DNA from 4 places in the Rhodovulum sulfidophilum DSM 1374 genome. Region 1 is predicted to be linked to each of the others. Evidence: riboswitches for the same ligand, from Rfam matches in the RefSeq annotation. Region 1 holds a riboswitch; each other region holds the start of a gene.
What was found. A riboswitch is a leader RNA that binds a small molecule or an ion and turns the genes downstream of it on or off. The one in region 1 is predicted to bind cobalamin.
Positions count from the first base shown of each region.

Region 1 (3,868 bases):
AGCCCGTTGGCGCGGGCGGCGGCGAGGATCGTGTCGGTCTCGGCCACTTTCACCGTGACGCCGGAGGCGGCAAAGGTCAGCTCGACCTGCGCGCTCTCATCCGGAACGACGTCGTCGAGTTCCGTAAGGTCGGCTTCGGTCGTCGCGGGGGCCTGGAAGCTCTCCTGGTGGTAGCGGTCCATGTCGTAGCCAAGCCCCTGCAGCGCCTCGCGGACCGCACGCATGAAGGGCTCGGGGCCACAGCAGAACACCTCGCGCTCGAGGTAATCGGGCGCCATCAGACCCAGCATCAACTGGTTGAATTGTCCCTGGAAGCCGATCCAGGGCGCGTAGCGGTCCGGTCTTTCCACAACCCATTTCAGGTCGATCCCCGGCACACGCGACGCCATGTGTTCCAGCCGTTCGCGGAAGATGATCTCGCCCGGTCTGCGGGCACAGTTGACGAAGACGATATCCGGCTCCAGGCCCAGATCGAACATGTAGGTCGTCATCGACATCACCGGCGTGATGCCGGAGCCGGCCGAGATGAAGAGGTATTTCTCTGCCGGGTGGTTGAGGTGGCTGAAGACGCCCGCGGGCCCGAGCGCCCTGACCCGTGTTCCGGGCGTGAGGTTGTCGAGCAGCCAGCGCGTGCCGAGGCTGTCCGGCTGGGCCTTGGTCGTGATCGAGATCGAGCGCGGCCGCGACGGCGAGGAGGAGATCGTGTAGGTCCGGTGCACGGTCCCGCCCGGCATCGGGATTTCCAGCGTCAGGAACTGTCCCGGCAGAAAGTCGAACAGCGCCCCCGACGGCGCCCGGAAAGTGAAGGTCGCCGTATTGGGAACCTCGGGAATGACCGAGACGCATTCCAGCATCTCATTGTCCGACCAGATCGCCCGGTCCGGAAGGGTCGACAAGTCGTTCATGGGCTCACTCCGCTGCCAGGGCGACGGAACCGAGCCGTCCGGTCATGGTGTTGCAATACCAGTCGACGAAGCCCATCACCCCGGTCTCGTGAACCGGCGAATAGGGCCCGGGCTCGTAGGCCGGCGAGTCGATGCCTTGCTGGTTGTCCTCCACCACGCGCCGGTCCTCGTCATTGGTGACCGTCCAGACCTCCGTCAGGCGCGTGAGGTCGTAGTCCCGCCCCTCGACGGCCTCCTTGTGGACAAGCCATTTGGTCGTCACTTCGGTGGTCGTCGCCGTCAGCGGCGTGATCCGGAACAGGATGGAATGATCCGGAAGGAAATGGTTCCATGTCGTCGGGTAGTGGTATTTCAGCAGGGTTCCCGCCGTATCGTCCCGCACCCGTCCGAGGATGCGGGTGACTGCGGGCTTGAGGTCCATCGTGAAGCTTCTGGCCCCGGGCAGAAGCGGCATGCGCGCCAGCCGGTACTGGAAATCGGAGGACATCCGGAACTGCGCGGGATAGCCCTGCGCCTCCATGCGGTCGAAATGCGCCTGCAGATGCGGTGGGGTCGCGCCCTCCTTGATACCGGTCACGGTCGGATCGTCGGTGAAGGAACGGCAGAGGCCCGGGTGATTGCCGCCGCAATGGTAGCACTCGCGATTGTTCTCCCAGACCAGCTTCCAGTTGCCGTTCTCGACGATGGTCGACTCGAAGGCGACCTTGGCATCGGTCAGGTCATGCACGGCCAGATAGGGCCGGGCGAGATCGGCGAAGGCATCGAAATCGGGGGCGGCATCGGCAAGGCAGATGTAGACGAGGCCCTCCAGTTCACGACAGTGAACCGGTTTCAGCCCATGCGCCGAGGCGTCGAAATCGGGGCCCATGTCCCGCGCCCAGAGGAGCCGGCCGTCAAGCTCGTAGGTCCATTGGTGATAGGGGCAGACGAGCTTCGGCAGGTTGCCCTTCGCGCCCTTGCAGATGATCGAGCCGCGATGGCGGCAGGAATTGTGGAAGGCGCGGATCGTCCCGTCCTGACCGCGCACGAGGATCACGCGGTAGGCGCCAACCTTGTGCGTGACGAAAGATCCCGGCTTTTCAAGCTCGCAGGCCGGGATCGCGAAGAGCCAGTCGCGATACCAGATGGTCTCCAGATCCGCCTCGAAAATGGCGGGATCGGTGTAGAAGGGCCGCTCGAGCGCATAGCCCGGTTTGCGTTCGGCCAGAAGACGCGGAAGATCGTGTTTCATCTGCGGTGTTCCTGCCCGCGCCCCGCGGGTCGAATGCTGGGGCGGAGGACGGGCAGTGCCGGGAGGGATGGCGTCCGGCCACCCCCACACGGGCGTCTGCACCGCCACCCGCGGTTGACGTCTCATGCAAGGCTGGTTTCCGGACTTCGGGCATGGCCTTCTGGCCAGGCATGACGCCTTCCCGGAGCATGTCGCCCCAGTGGTTTTCGCCATGCCCTTCGCGCCGTTACCGTTGCGGGGGCAGTGCCGGAATTGCACCGGCTTCCCAATTCTCCGCTGTCACCAGCGGCACCTTGCCCTTTCTGTTTACCAAGCCGGCCTCCCGCAGCTTACACGAAAACGACTTCGTCGAGCTGGAAAGCGCCACGCCCAAGGGCGTTCTTTGGCGAAACCAATACCTATATATTGACACCAATCGTCGCAGCCCCTCAATATGCAGATGCTTTGGTGCCCGCGACTCGCGTCAAGGGCCAAGAGGGAAGCCGGTGCAAATCCGGCACTGCCCCCGCAACTGTAAGCGGCGAGCGACGCTGACACGCCACTGGGATGCGTCCCGGGAAGGCCGGCCGAGCAACGACCCGCAAGCCAGGAAACCTGCCAGAGCGCAAAAGATGACGACCGAAGGCGGAGGGCCTCGGGGCGCACATGCGAGATTGGCAGACGACACCATTCGTCACGCCAGGCTGTGTCCCTTGCCTGAAGAACAATGAAAGGGGACCAGCAATGTCCATCATCGTCTATTCCAAGCCGGCCTGCGTGCAATGTACGGCCACCACCCGCGCGCTCGAGGCCCGCGGCCTTCCCTACGAGCTGATCGACCTGACCGAGGACGACAAGGCTTTCGCCCATGTCTCGGAACTGGGCTACCGGCAGTTGCCGGTCGTGGTCGCGGGCAAGGATCACTGGGCGGGCTTCCGTCCCGACCTGATCGGCCGGCTGGCCTGAGCGCCATGGCGGGGCTCGTCTATTTTTCCTCACGCTCGGGCAACACGGCGCGCTTCGTCGAGCGGCTGGGCCTGCCTGCGGTGCGGATCCCGATCTCGGGCGACGATCTGCCCCGCCCCGATACGCCCTTCGCGCTGATCTGCCCGACCTATGCCGATGGCGAAGGGCGCGGCGCGGTGCCGAAACAGGTAATCCGCTTTCTCAACGACCCCGCACGGCGCGCGCTCCTGCGGGGCGTGATCGCCAGCGGCAACCGCAATTTCGGCACCACCTATGCGCTGTCCGGCGAGGTCATCTCGCGCAAGTGCAGGGTGCCGGTGCTCTACCGTTTCGAGCTTGCCGGCACCGATACCGATATCGCCCGCGTTCGCGATGGGTTGGACAAATTCTGGGAGATGGAATGCTTGACCGTGTAACCGACGCAAAACCGGCAAAGCCCGACAGCACGCTCGACTACCACGCGCTGAACGCGATGTTGAACCTCTATGACGAGGACGGGACCATCCGTTTCGAGGCCGACCGCATGGCCGCGCGGCAGTATTTCCTGCAGCACGTCAACCGGAACACGGTCTTCTTCCACTCGCTCGACGAGAAGCTCGGCTATCTCGTGGACGAGGGGTATTACGAGGCCGACGTGCTTGACCAGTATCCGCGCGCCTTCCTGCATCGGATCTGGGACGCGGCCTATGCCAGGAAGTTCCGCTTTCCGACCTTCCTCGGGGCCTTCAAATACTACACCAGCTACACGCTGAAGACCCGCGACGGGCAGCGCTACCTCGAGCGCTAC
Region 1 covers NZ_CP015418.1:68,028-71,895, reverse strand. Annotated here, with positions in the region: gene A6W98_RS00295 (FAD-binding oxidoreductase) at 1-905, opposite strand, end outside; gene A6W98_RS00290 (aromatic ring-hydroxylating oxygenase subunit alpha) at 910-2,136, opposite strand; cobalamin riboswitch at 2,250-2,447, opposite strand; cobalamin riboswitch at 2,565-2,752, shown strand; gene nrdH (glutaredoxin-like protein NrdH) at 2,860-3,081, shown strand; gene nrdI (class Ib ribonucleoside-diphosphate reductase assembly flavoprotein NrdI) at 3,087-3,497, shown strand; gene nrdE (class 1b ribonucleoside-diphosphate reductase subunit alpha) at 3,482-3,868, shown strand, end outside.

Region 2 (3,868 bases), 720 kb from region 1:
CGTTTGCGGGAGCGCTGATCCTTTCGCTGGCGTCGATCGGGTCCAAGATGGTCATTCCGGGAGTGATAATCCCACTCGGTATCGTCACCTCGATCGTGGGAGTCCCGCTGTTCCTGTCGCTGCTGATCGCCAGGGAGCGTCATGCATGACAGGTCTCGCAATCCACAATCTTTCAGCCGGTTACAGGCGCCGACCGGTGATAGAAAACCTGTCACTCTCATCGGTGGCACCAGGATCACTGGTTGGCCTTCTCGGCCCGAACGCCTCCGGCAAATCGACGCTTCTGCGCGCCATTGCCGGCCTCGGCGCAGGTTCCGGCCGCGTCGAGTTGAACGGCGTGGATCTGGCGGCCGCCGACCACAAGACTCGCGTCGAGACAATCGGTTACCTGCCCCAATCCTTGCCGCCTGCCAGCCCTCTGCTGGCTTACGAAGCGGTGCTGGCCGCCTGCCGCGCGGTCAGGGCGCTGGATACGCCAACCGCGGAACAAACCGTCGAAAACGCATTCTCCGCCCTCGGCATCAGCCATCTCGCACTCGAGCGCATGGATCGGCTGTCGGGAGGACAACGTCAGATGGTTGGCCTTGCTCAAGTCACCGTACGGAACCCGAAGCTTCTGCTGCTTGACGAGCCCACCAGCGCGCTTGATCTGAAATGGCAACTCGCGGTGATTAACGCCGTTAGAGACCTCCTGCGTGAAACCGGCGCCATCGCCATGATCGCCATCCACGATATCAATCTCGCGATCAGGTCCTGTGATCAACTCGCTGTGCTCTCGGAGGGCTCGCTGATCGCTTTCGGCCCCCCGGAAGAGGTGATTTCTTCCCCGGTAATCTCCCGTGCTTACGGGGTCCCCGCTCGTATCGAGCATTGCGCCGCAGGCATCCCATTGGTTCTGGTGGATCACGCAACGCCGTAGGTTGTCGGCTGAAACGCTCGGCGTTCAGTCCCGGCATCTGGTGGATCGGATTGAGGATGTGACCTTCCCCCGCAATCAGGGCCGGGTTGATCCAGGATCTTCCGGTTGGATTTGAGTGTTGAGCGGCAGCGACATTGAGATCCTGCTTGCCCAGATGATACTTCACCGCGACCAGCCGCGGCGGCTCGTGGCTACGACGGAAGGAAAATACTAGGCGGCAGTGATTTCGCCGCGTTGGCCCCGGTCCGAGCGGGTGGCCGTTGAGATTTCGCCGCGTCGGCTTCGCTCATTTCGCCAGGTCATGACCGTCAGGAGGGATCGGCCCGCCGGCAACTGCCGACGGGCCGGCAGGATCAGGCGCGCTCGCCGAGGGCTCGGATGTGGGCGGGCAACCGATCATGGCTGCCATACATGAAATGAGCTTCCATCCGTTCGGAGTAGCGGCTGGCCTCGGTGGTGCGCCCCACGGCCTCGGCCACCTCGCGGATCAGCATCGGATTGGCCCCGCAGCAGACCCCCAGGTAATCGACCCCCATCGCATGGGCCTCGCGGGCGAAGGCGCCGATCTCGTACCGGCTGCATTGAAGCGGATCGAGCGCGGTCGGGAAGGTCCGGCCGTGGGGCGCGGGGCAGGAACAACCGGGATCGGAGAGATTGAAGAAAGTCGGCTCTGCAGGCGTGGTGCGATAGGGAACCGGCAGCGCGCCGACATGGCACGAGACGGCGGCGCGCACTTCCTTGAGCCATGGCAGCATCGTCTCTGGCCCACGGAAGCAGTTCAGCCCGACCACATCGGCGCCGCCCTGTTCGAGCTGCTGGCAGGTTTCAACGATGCCGACGCCATCCATCATCGCGTTCGCGGCCATCGGCGCGATCGTGAGGACCACGGGCAGGCCGCTGGCCTTAGCAACCTCAAGCGCCAGAAGCGCCTCGCCGGCATAGTAGAAGGTCTCGCCCACGATCATGTCGGCGCGTTCCTCGACGGCCCAGCCGACCATCTCCTCGAACATGGCACGAACCTCGGCCTGCTTGCCGGCATCGACGGGGTCCCAGATATTGGTGTTGGAGATGTTGCCGGCCATCAGGTTGCCGGGCTGCATATCCGCGACCTCGCGGGCGATGCGCAGGGCGGCGCGGTTCAGCGGCTCTAGCAGGTATTCCTTGCCGATGACCCGCATCTTTTCGCGGTGGCCGTTGTAGGTGAAGGCCTCGACGATGTCCGAGCCGGCGTGCTGGAAGTCGAGATGGAGCGCGCGCAGTGCCTCCGGGTGATCCAGCGCGACCTCGGGGACGAACTCGCCCGCAGCGAGATAGCCGCGACGTTCCAGCTCGAACAGGAAGCCTTCGGCACAGATGACGGGGCCGGCGTCGAGCGCGGCGGTGAGCGGGTTGGCGGTCATGACCATGATCCTTCTTCAGAAGTGACGACCATCGTTGGGGGAGCGCCGAGTCTGACTGGTCGCGGGCCGCGGTCCGGCGCAATTGATCCTCGGATCGGCGCGGGGCGCGCGCCGACTGTCTCAGAGGCGGGAACGTCGTACAGCTGCGCCTCCGCGCCGTCGCGGTCGGGGCAGGGCAAGATCAAGGCGGCGGAGCGGCTTACGCAGGGAGGCCCGGATCAGTTCGCAGAACACCGCGACGGCCGGTTTCGATCGCTCCAGATCCATGGCCGCGATACAGGCGTAGATCGCCTCGTCCTTGTAGGGCGCGTTGCCGGGCATCGAACCGAGCCATTGCATGTAGCCCAACTGTCCCTGTTCCCGGGCCCGTTCAGGACTTTCGGGCGCCATGATGGGTCCGTTGATCGTGGTGTGAAGATGCATTGCGCCCTCCGCGCGAATGGGGCGGAGTCAACCGGCGGTAGCAATAGTCTCAGGACGGCATGGTCCATCTTATCTGCTCCTCGTCCGGGGCACCCCGCCCGGGTTGGTATCGAACAGATGGCAGGTCTCCTGACTCGCGGGTCGCCGCTCCCCCGATCCTTCCCGGGCCTTGCTGCCCAGTGGTCGCTTCGGGGTCGCTCGCCGCCTACAGTTGCGGGGGCAGTCACGGCGTTGGGCCTAAGCCCGCACCGCGTTCCCTTTTAAGGTTGGCCGGACATACCGGATAACCACCATCTACTGTACCATGTCTGGGTCTCCTTGTCGGATCAATACCGAATATAGCTGGTTCAGTGTCGCGGTCACCTGCAATTGGAATGGGCTATGTTACGCAAATCGGCTTGGAGATTTGTTGCTTGAATCCAGAGTGATAGCTGGGAGGCGTAAGCGACTATTACCGCCGACCTACCAGATCAAGAACTGGCGGGCCTATAGCCACGCCAGGTGGTGGTCTTCGCAGGTCTGCTCATGCCAACTGGCTAGCACCCTGGATTCGCAACATGAATCCATACTGCATTTGCGCAACAACGCCTGTCTCAATGCTTCATTGCAGGACGACCAGTTCGTGGTCTTGTCGTTTTCGGGGGGGGCAACTGCTTATGGTCTCCCCGCTATCGTGCTGGATTCAAGTAGTGACTCCCCAGAGGCGATTTGTGCAACAAAGCCATATGAGCCAGAACCGCTCCAACGCTTCATCCTGCGGCTCGGCTTCGACCGAACCCCACGGCTAGCAACAAAGCCACCGATCCGGCGCCGAGAGCGACACCCAGAACGCCTCCATACCCAATCTGAGCGGCCATGGCCGCACCTGCAGACATGGCCGCAATCGCGGCGAATTGTCCGGACGTAAACTGCAAGGTGAAATCCGTGGCGGCGCTTTGCGGCGCGGCGCGGTCCATCATCATGGTCGCCATCACGACCGAAACCGGATTATAGCACAGGAAATAGGCGATCGCACCAAACGCCGCTGCTTGTGTGAGCCCCCAGGCCGGCAATAGAAGCGCTGCGACACCGGTGATCTGAAGGCCCACCCCCATAACCAGCGCGTCGCGACGACTGAGGCGATGCA
Region 2 covers NZ_CP015418.1:787,665-791,532, reverse strand. Annotated here, with positions in the region: gene A6W98_RS03935 (FecCD family ABC transporter permease) at 1-149, shown strand, start outside; gene A6W98_RS20145 (ABC transporter ATP-binding protein) at 146-919, shown strand; gene A6W98_RS03925 (homocysteine S-methyltransferase family protein) at 1,273-2,319, opposite strand; gene A6W98_RS03920 (hypothetical protein) at 2,440-2,742, opposite strand; cobalamin riboswitch at 2,845-3,052, opposite strand; gene A6W98_RS03915 (MFS transporter) at 3,492-3,868, opposite strand, start outside.
Region 2: another riboswitch for cobalamin. It lies ahead of A6W98_RS03920 (hypothetical protein); the one in region 1 lies ahead of nrdH (glutaredoxin-like protein NrdH).

Region 3 (3,868 bases), 1.6 Mb from region 1:
CGAAGCGCGCGGGATAGGCGCCGCCGGTATGCAACCCGGTGCGAAAGCCCATCGCCCGAAGCTCCGCAAGCGCCTCGGGCAGGCCCTTCTGCAACAAGGGTTCCCCGCCCGAGATCACCACGCCGTCGAGCAGCCCGCGCCGGCGGTCGAGAAAGGCCAGGACCGTGTCCCAGCCGATCCGGCCCGGCCCCGCCGCCAGCAGCTCGGTGTTGTGGCAATAGCGGCAGGCCCAGGGACAGCCCTGGCAGAAGACCGTCGCCACCAGTTCGCCCGGCCAGTCGACGCTCGAATGCCGGACCAGCCCGGAGATCGCAAGCTCAGCCAAGCTGTGCCTTCGCCTCGTCGAAATAGACCCGTTCGGCGGCCTCGCCCTTCTTGCCGGTATTGAAGGACGCCATCGGGCGGTGATAGCCCATCACCCTGGTCCAGACCTCGCAGCGGGTGCGCTCTTCGTCCGTCAGGACGATTTCGGCATCGCGGGTCGTCATGTCCTTGTCGATCATGGTCATCGGATCACTCCTTCAGCTGGCTTTCGCGCGCTTCGCCGCAATCAGCTCGGCGTCGCATTTGGGGCAGAATTCGTGCTCGCCCGCGAGATACCCGTGTTTCGGGCAGATCGAGAAGGTGGGCGTCACGGTGATATAGGGCAGGCGGAACGAGGACAGCGACCGGCGGACCAGCTTCTTGCAGGCCTCGGCCGAGGAGATCCGTTCGCCCATGTAAAGGTGCAGGACCGTGCCGCCGGTATAGCGGGCCTGCAGCGGCTCCTGATGTTCCAGCGCCTCGAACGGATCGGAGGTATACCCGACCGGAAGCTGGGTCGAGTTGGTGTAATAGGGCTGATCGTCGGTGCCCGCCTGCAGGATGCCCGGGAAGCGCTTGCGGTCCTCGCGGGCGAAGCGGTAGGTCGTGCCCTCGGCGGGCGTCGCCTCGAGATTGTACATGTGCCCGGTCTCTTCCTGGTATTCGACCATCCGGGCGCGCAGGTGGTCCATCAGCCGGATCGCAAGCCCCTGACCGGCCTCGGTCGAGATGTCCTCGCGGTCGTCGGTGAAGTTCCGGATCATCTCGTTCACGCCATTCACGCCCAGCGTCGAGAAATGGTTTCGGAGCGTGCCGAGATAGCGCTTGGTATAGGGGAAAAGCCCGGCCTCGATATGGCGCTCGATCACCTTGCGCTTGAGTTCCAGACTTGTGCGCGCGATAGCCGCCAGCCGGTCGAGCGCGGCCAGAAGCCCCGCCTCGTCGCCCTTGTGCAGATGGCCGAGCCGGGCGCAGTTGATGGTGACGACGCCAAGGCTGCCGGTCTGCTCGGCCGAGCCGAACAGCCCGTTGCCGCGTTTCAAGAGCTCGGTCAGGTCAAGCTGCAAGCGGCAGCACATCGACCGGACCATATGCGGCTCAAGCTCGGAATTCACGAAGTTCTGGAAATAGGGCAGCCCGTATTTCGCCGTCATCTCGAAGAGATAACCGGCATTTTCGCTCTCCCACGGAAAATCGGGAGTGATGTTGTAGGTCGGGATCGGGAAGGTGAAGACCCGACCCTTGGCATCGCCCGCGGTCATCACCTCCATATAGGCGCGGTTGATCATGTCCATCTCGGACTGCAACGCGCCATAGGCGAAATCGGCCTCGCGCCCGCCGATCACCGGCACCTGGTCCTTCAGGTCATCCGGGCAGGTCCAGTCGAAGGTCAGGTTGGTGAAGGGCGTCTGGGTGCCCCAGCGCGAGGGCACGTTGAGATTGTAGATGAATTCCTGCATCGCCTGACGGACGGCGGCGTAATCCAGCCCGTCGATCCGCACATAGGGCGCCAGATAGGTGTCGAACGAGCTGAAAGCCTGGGCGCCCGCCCATTCGTTCTGCAGAGTGCCGAGGAAATTGACGATCTGGCCGAGCGCGCTGGTCAGGTGCATCGGCGGACCGGATTCGATGCTGCCGGGCACCCCGTTCAGCCCCTCGCGCAACAGCGTCCTCAGCGACCAGCCCGCGCAATAGCCCGCGAACATGTCGAGATCGTGGATATGGATGTCGCCGTCGCGATGCGCCTGGCCGACTTCCGGCGGGTAGATATGGCTCAGCCAGTAATTCGCCGTCACCTTGCCCGAGGTGTTCAGGATCATGCCGCCCAGCGAATAGCCCTGATTGGCATTGGCATTCACCCGCCAGTCCGAGCGGTCGAGATATTCGTTGATCGAGCTTTCGACATCGACCAGCACCTGCCGGTCCTCGCGCAGCCGCGCATGCTGGGCGCGATAGACGGCGTAGGCGCGCACCGTCGCGATCCGGTTGGCGCCGATCAGGGCCTGTTCGACGGCATCCTGGATTTCCTCGATATCGGGCGTGCCATCCGCGTGGCGGAAGCTCAGCACCCGCACCACCTGGGCGGTGAGATGGGCGGCCTCCTCGGCGCCGAATTCGCCGGTGGCCTCGCCCGCACGGGCGATGGCCCGGGCGATCCGGCCGGCGTCGAAGGGAACGATCTGGCCGTCGCGGTTGGCGACGGAACGGGGCGAGGGGGCGGTCATGGCGGTTCGCTTTCGGTTCTGGTCAGGGGCGGCACGCAGGGAGGCACGCGGACCCGCCGGTCCGACGCACGCACCCGAGCCCACCGCTCGCGGTCGTTCGGTCCGCTCTGGCAGGTCTCCTGACTTCGCGGCTCGGACGCCCTGGCCCTCCTTCCCGGCGTCTTGCGCCAGTGGATCAAGGGGCCGCGGCTTGCCGCTGACAGTTGCGGGGGCAGTGCCGGACTCTCACCGGCTTCCCTCTTCGCCCACGGCGCAAACCGCGGGAACCAAAGCAACAGTATATTGATGTTTGCGGGGGCGTATTGTCAACATGTAGCGGGTGCGACCTTCGCGCACCCCCCGGGCCCTGTCATCGGGCCGGGTCACTGACAGTCGCGCGGCAATGCGGGATACGGGTCTCTTTGCCGGGGTCCTCGCACCGCCATCCCGGCTCTGGTGGGCGGGGTAGGCGATCGGCGCTGTCGCCGCAAGCTGAAGCCGCTATGCTGGCGCCGATCTGCCGGAGGGGAAAGCGATGGAACATATGGAATGGCAAGGGCTTCTGACGAAGGCTCGGCACGAGCAGCGCGAGCCTGCCCCGGATGAGGCCGAAACGCGCGCGGCGCGCGATAGGCGGCGTCCGGCGTTTCTGGCCGATCTCGACCGGGTGATCTTCTCGCAGCCGTTCCGGCGCCTGGCCAACAAGACCCAGGTGCATCCGCTTTACGAGAACGACCACCTGCATCACCGGATGATCCACAGCCTCGAGACCAGCAGCGTGGGCCGCTCGCTTGGGTTCGAGGTCGGGCAGGCGCTGGCCGCGAAGAGCATCCTGCTCGACGGCGCCGGGCACGACCTGTCCTATATCCTGCAGGCGGCCTGTGCCGCCCATGACATCGGCAACCCGCCCTTCGGCCATGCGGGCGAGGATGCGATTTCGGAATGGTTCGAGATGCGAAAGCCCTTCGGTGCGGATCTGAGTGAGGGCCAGCGCCGCGAGTTCGAGCATTTCGAGGGCAATGCCCAGGGCTTTCGGATCCTGACCCGGCTGGAGATGTCCCGGCGCGAGGGCGGCATGCGGCTGACCCACGCTGTTTTGGGGGCCTTCACGAAGTATCCCTGTCTCGCGCGCGACGGCGCGCTGGGTAAGGCGGCGCCCTATATCGGACGCAAGAAGTTCGGCGCCTTCGAGGCCGAGGCTGCGCATCTGGAGGAGATGGCGCGAAGCACCGGTCTGATCCCGCAGGACGGCGGCTGGGTGCGCCATCCGCTGGCCTTCCTGGTCGAGGCGGCCGACAATATCTGCTATAATATCCTCGATCTCGAGGACGCCTTCACCAGCGGCGTGCTGCCCTTCGGCG
Region 3 covers NZ_CP015418.1:1,642,550-1,646,417, forward strand. Annotated here, with positions in the region: gene A6W98_RS07800 (anaerobic ribonucleoside-triphosphate reductase activating protein) at 1-325, opposite strand, end outside; partial or broken gene A6W98_RS07810 (ribonucleoside triphosphate reductase) at 318-2,528, opposite strand; cobalamin riboswitch at 2,621-2,814, opposite strand; gene dgt (dGTP triphosphohydrolase) at 3,043-3,868, shown strand, end outside.
Region 3: another riboswitch for cobalamin. It lies ahead of A6W98_RS07810 (ribonucleoside triphosphate reductase); the one in region 1 lies ahead of nrdH (glutaredoxin-like protein NrdH).

Region 4 (3,868 bases), 2.0 Mb from region 1:
GCGCCAGAACAAGCGCCAGGGTCAGGAAAACAGGGCGGATCATCGGACGGGTCCTTGCAGGCTGAGAAAGAGATCGGGCTTGACCTGGATGGCCAGATAGACGGCAGCGGCACTCAGCAGCCCCTCGATCGCCATCACCGGAACATGGGCGAGGAGGACGAGCTTGGCCGCCGGAATGAAGGCCGCACCGCTGAGCGCGAGCGCCAGGGCGACGCAGGCGGCGGTCAGCGCGATGGCAAGCGCGCCGCCGATGCCGCCCCAGATCGCGGCGATGCGCGGGCTGCCGGTCGCGATCCCGTGGCGGCAGATGTAATGCACGATCACCGCGGGCAAGGCGATGTCGAGCGTATTGACCCCCAAGACCGTCAGCCCGCCGAAGCCGAAGAAGACGGCCTGCAGCAGAAGCCCCACGAACAGCGCCGGAAAGGCGGCCCAGCCGAGCACCAGCCCGGCCAGACCGTTCAGGATCAGGTGCACCGAGGACGGGCCGATGGGCACATGGATCAGCGAGGCCACGAAGAAGCTGGCCGAGAGCATCCCGGCAGCGGGGATCTTTTCCAGCGTCAGGTCGCGCAGGCCGCGCGCCAGGCCCCCCGCAGCCAGCACCGCGCCGCCGATCACAACGGGCGCCGCCAGCGCCCCGTCCACGATATGCATGGGTCCGTCCCTATTTCAGATCGAAGGCGCGGATCCAGAGGACCGCATCCTGGCTGAGCTCCTTGCCCTCGTATTCGGTATCGGGCCCGACCCCCAGCGCGGCAAAGCCCCAATAGCCCGCCTTCGGCACGCCGAAGGTGAAATAGCCGTTCTCGTCGGAAACCGCGACGATCGCGCCGCCCGGCATCGGCCCGGCAATGGCGGGTTTGGGCGCATCCGTCTCCATGTCGGGCTCGGCCGCCATGTATTCGATCTCGATCTCGGCGCCCGCGACCGGCGCCCCCTCCGACAGCACCCGCCCGGTGAAGGTCGAGCCCGCGATCACGTTATAGGGTTTGACCAGCGGCAGGATCTCGGCCTTGAGCCCCTGCGGGCCGTCCCAGTCGGTCGGCATCTGGCCGCGGTTCACATAGGTCTTGGTGATCTGCTGGATGAAGATGTCCTCGGACTCTTCGTAATAGGGGGCAGGCACCGTCACCAGAACGTAATCGCCCATCCGCTTGACCGGCAGGCTGCCATCCCAGGCCACCGCCTCGTTCAGCGGGCCGTGAAAGACCGTCTGGCTGAGCGTCGGTTTGAGATCGATCCGCTCGCCGCGATGGATGGCGTAGAATTCCAGCGGCTCGCCCATATCCATGACCGGGCCGCTTTCCTGCGGATGCCAGAAGATCAGCTTGACCGGCACATCGCCGGGCGCGTCGATGAGGCTTTCCTCGGTATAGGCCAGCTGGAAATGCGCCGCCGCAACCCCGGGAACGAGGGTCAGGGCGAGCGCGGCGGTCACGAGATTGCCGTGGAAGATCAAGGTCGTTGCCTTTCAACATGGGCGGCCGGACAGGCCGCGGGTGAAAGGACGAACGGGATGAGAGGCTCGGAAGCGGCCGGATTGCGGCCGATCCGGGCCAGACGCGCACCCCGGCGTCCGGTGGAAACCGCCCCCATGCGGGGGGAGGCGGGCGGCCGGCAGGTCTCCTGGCTCGCGGGTCGTCGCTTGGCTGGCCTTCCCGGGGGACATCCCCAGTGGCACTCTCAGCCGCGCTCGCCGCTTACAGTTGCGGGGGCAGCCGCGGAATAGCGCGTCCTTCAGGACGGGCGCACCGCGTTCCCTTTTCACGTCCGGGCCATCGGGGCCCGGGCGAACCGGTCACGGATCCGTCATCGCAAGCGCCGCCCGCCTTGTCAATCCGGCCACTCCTGCGCCCGGCCGCCGCAGCGCCGCCCGGGCGCAGGTCCGTTACGTCACGACCCCGATCCGTATGGGGGCCGTGGTTCGGATTTGACGCCCGCCCTGCGCCGCCCTAGCTCCGCCGGGACATCCAAAGCGAGGGAAAGAGCCCATGACCGCCCGCGACCCCGTCTCCGACGACGATGCCCGCCACGCCGCCAAGATGGCCAAGAAGAAGGCCGCCCGCGACAAGATCATGGCCGGCAAGAGCGACGAGAAGGGGCTGATCCTGGTGCATACCGGCACCGGCAAGGGCAAGTCCTCCTCGGGCTTCGGGATGATCCTGCGCTGCATCGCCCACCAGATGCCCTGCGCCGTCGTCCAGTTCGTCAAGGGTGCCTGGGATACCGGCGAGCGGCGGCTGCTGACCTCGCATTTCGGCGATCTCTGCCAGTTCCACGCCATGGGCGAGGGCTTCACCTGGGAAACCCAGGACCGCGCCCGCGACATCGCCGCCGCCGAAAAGGGCTGGGAGAAGGCGAAGGAGCTGATCCGCGACCCCGAGATCCGGATGGTGCTGCTGGACGAGATCAACATCGCGCTGCGCTACGGCTATCTCGACCCGGCCGAGGTGGTGGCCTTCCTGCAGGCCGACAAGCCCGCCCTGACCCATGTCGTGCTGACCGGCCGCAACGCCCCCGAGGAGGTGATCGAGGCGGCCGATCTGGTGACCGAGATGACGCTGATCAAGCACCCGTTCCGCTCGGGCATCAAGGGCCAGCCCGGCGTCGAATTCTGAGCGGCGCTTGACAATGGCAGGCCCCCGGCCCATCACCCTGCGCCGACTGCCGCAGGAGCCCCGATGACATCCGACCGGACCTCGCGCCCGCCTTCCGACCTGCCCGCCGGTGACGCGGCGCCGCCGATGCCCGAGATTTCGGTGCCGATGCTCGACCCGGCCCCGCCGCGCCGGGCCCGGTCGCTGATGCTGCAGGGCACCAGTTCCGATGTGGGCAAGAGCCTGCTGGTCGCTGGCCTCGCCCGCGCCTATGCGCGGCGGGGCCTGAAGGTCGCGCCGTTCAAGGCGCAGAACATGTCGAACAATGCCGCCGTCGCCGCCGACAGCGACCTGCCGCCCGGCCCCGACGGCACCGCACCTAAGGGCGAGATCGGCCGGGCCCAGGCGCTGCAGGCGCAGGCCGCGGGGCTGCCCCCCTCGATCCACATGAACCCGGTGCTTCTGAAGCCGCAGGCCATGGTCGGCTCGCAGGTCGTGCTTCGGGGCCGTCCGCTGGGCAACTGGCCCGCGCGGCATTACCACAAGCTCAAGCCGCAGCTGCTGCCCGCGGTCATGGACAGTTTCAACCGCGTCGCGGCCGAGGCCGATCTGGTGCTGGTCGAGGGCGCGGGCGCGGGCACCGAGACCTATCTGCGCAAGAGCGACATCGCCAATATGCGGTTCGCCGAGGCCGCCGATCTGCCGGTGGTTCTGGTCACCGACAATGACCGCGGCGGCGCGATGGCGGCCGTGGTCGGGTCGTGGTGCCTGCACAGCGAGGCCGAGCGCGCCCGCATCGCGGGCTATCTGGTCAACAAGTTCCGGGGCTATTTCTCGCTTTACGAACCGGCCTGCGAGACCATCACCGCGACCACCGGCTGGCCCTTTCTGGGGGTCGCGCGCTGGTTCGAGGGCGCGGGCCGGCTTCCGGCCGAGGATGCGCTGGCGCTGGAACGGCCCGCTTCGGGCGCCGGACAGGGGCTGGTGATCGCGGTGCCCCATATCGCGCGGATGGCCAATTTCGACGATCTCGATCCGCTTTCGGCCGAGCCCGGCGTCGATCTGCGCTGGGTCCGCCCGGGCGAGCCCATTCCGGCCGAGGCCGATCTGGTACTGCTGCCGGGCTCGAAGACCACCCGGCCCGCGCTCGACTCGATCCGCGCCAATGGCTGGGACATCGACATCCTGGCCCATCTGCGCCGCGGCGGGCGGGTGCTGGGCATCTGCGCCGGGTTCCAGATGCTGGGCCACAGGGTGCACGACCCCGA
Region 4 covers NZ_CP015418.1:2,096,541-2,100,408, reverse strand. Annotated here, with positions in the region: gene A6W98_RS09945 (cobalt ABC transporter permease) at 1-43, opposite strand, end outside; gene cbiM (cobalt transporter CbiM) at 40-657, opposite strand; gene A6W98_RS09935 (DUF4198 domain-containing protein) at 668-1,462, opposite strand; cobalamin riboswitch at 1,603-1,817, opposite strand; gene cobO (cob(I)yrinic acid a,c-diamide adenosyltransferase) at 1,995-2,621, shown strand; gene A6W98_RS09925 (cobyric acid synthase) at 2,769-3,868, shown strand, end outside.
Region 4: another riboswitch for cobalamin. It lies ahead of A6W98_RS09935 (DUF4198 domain-containing protein); the one in region 1 lies ahead of nrdH (glutaredoxin-like protein NrdH).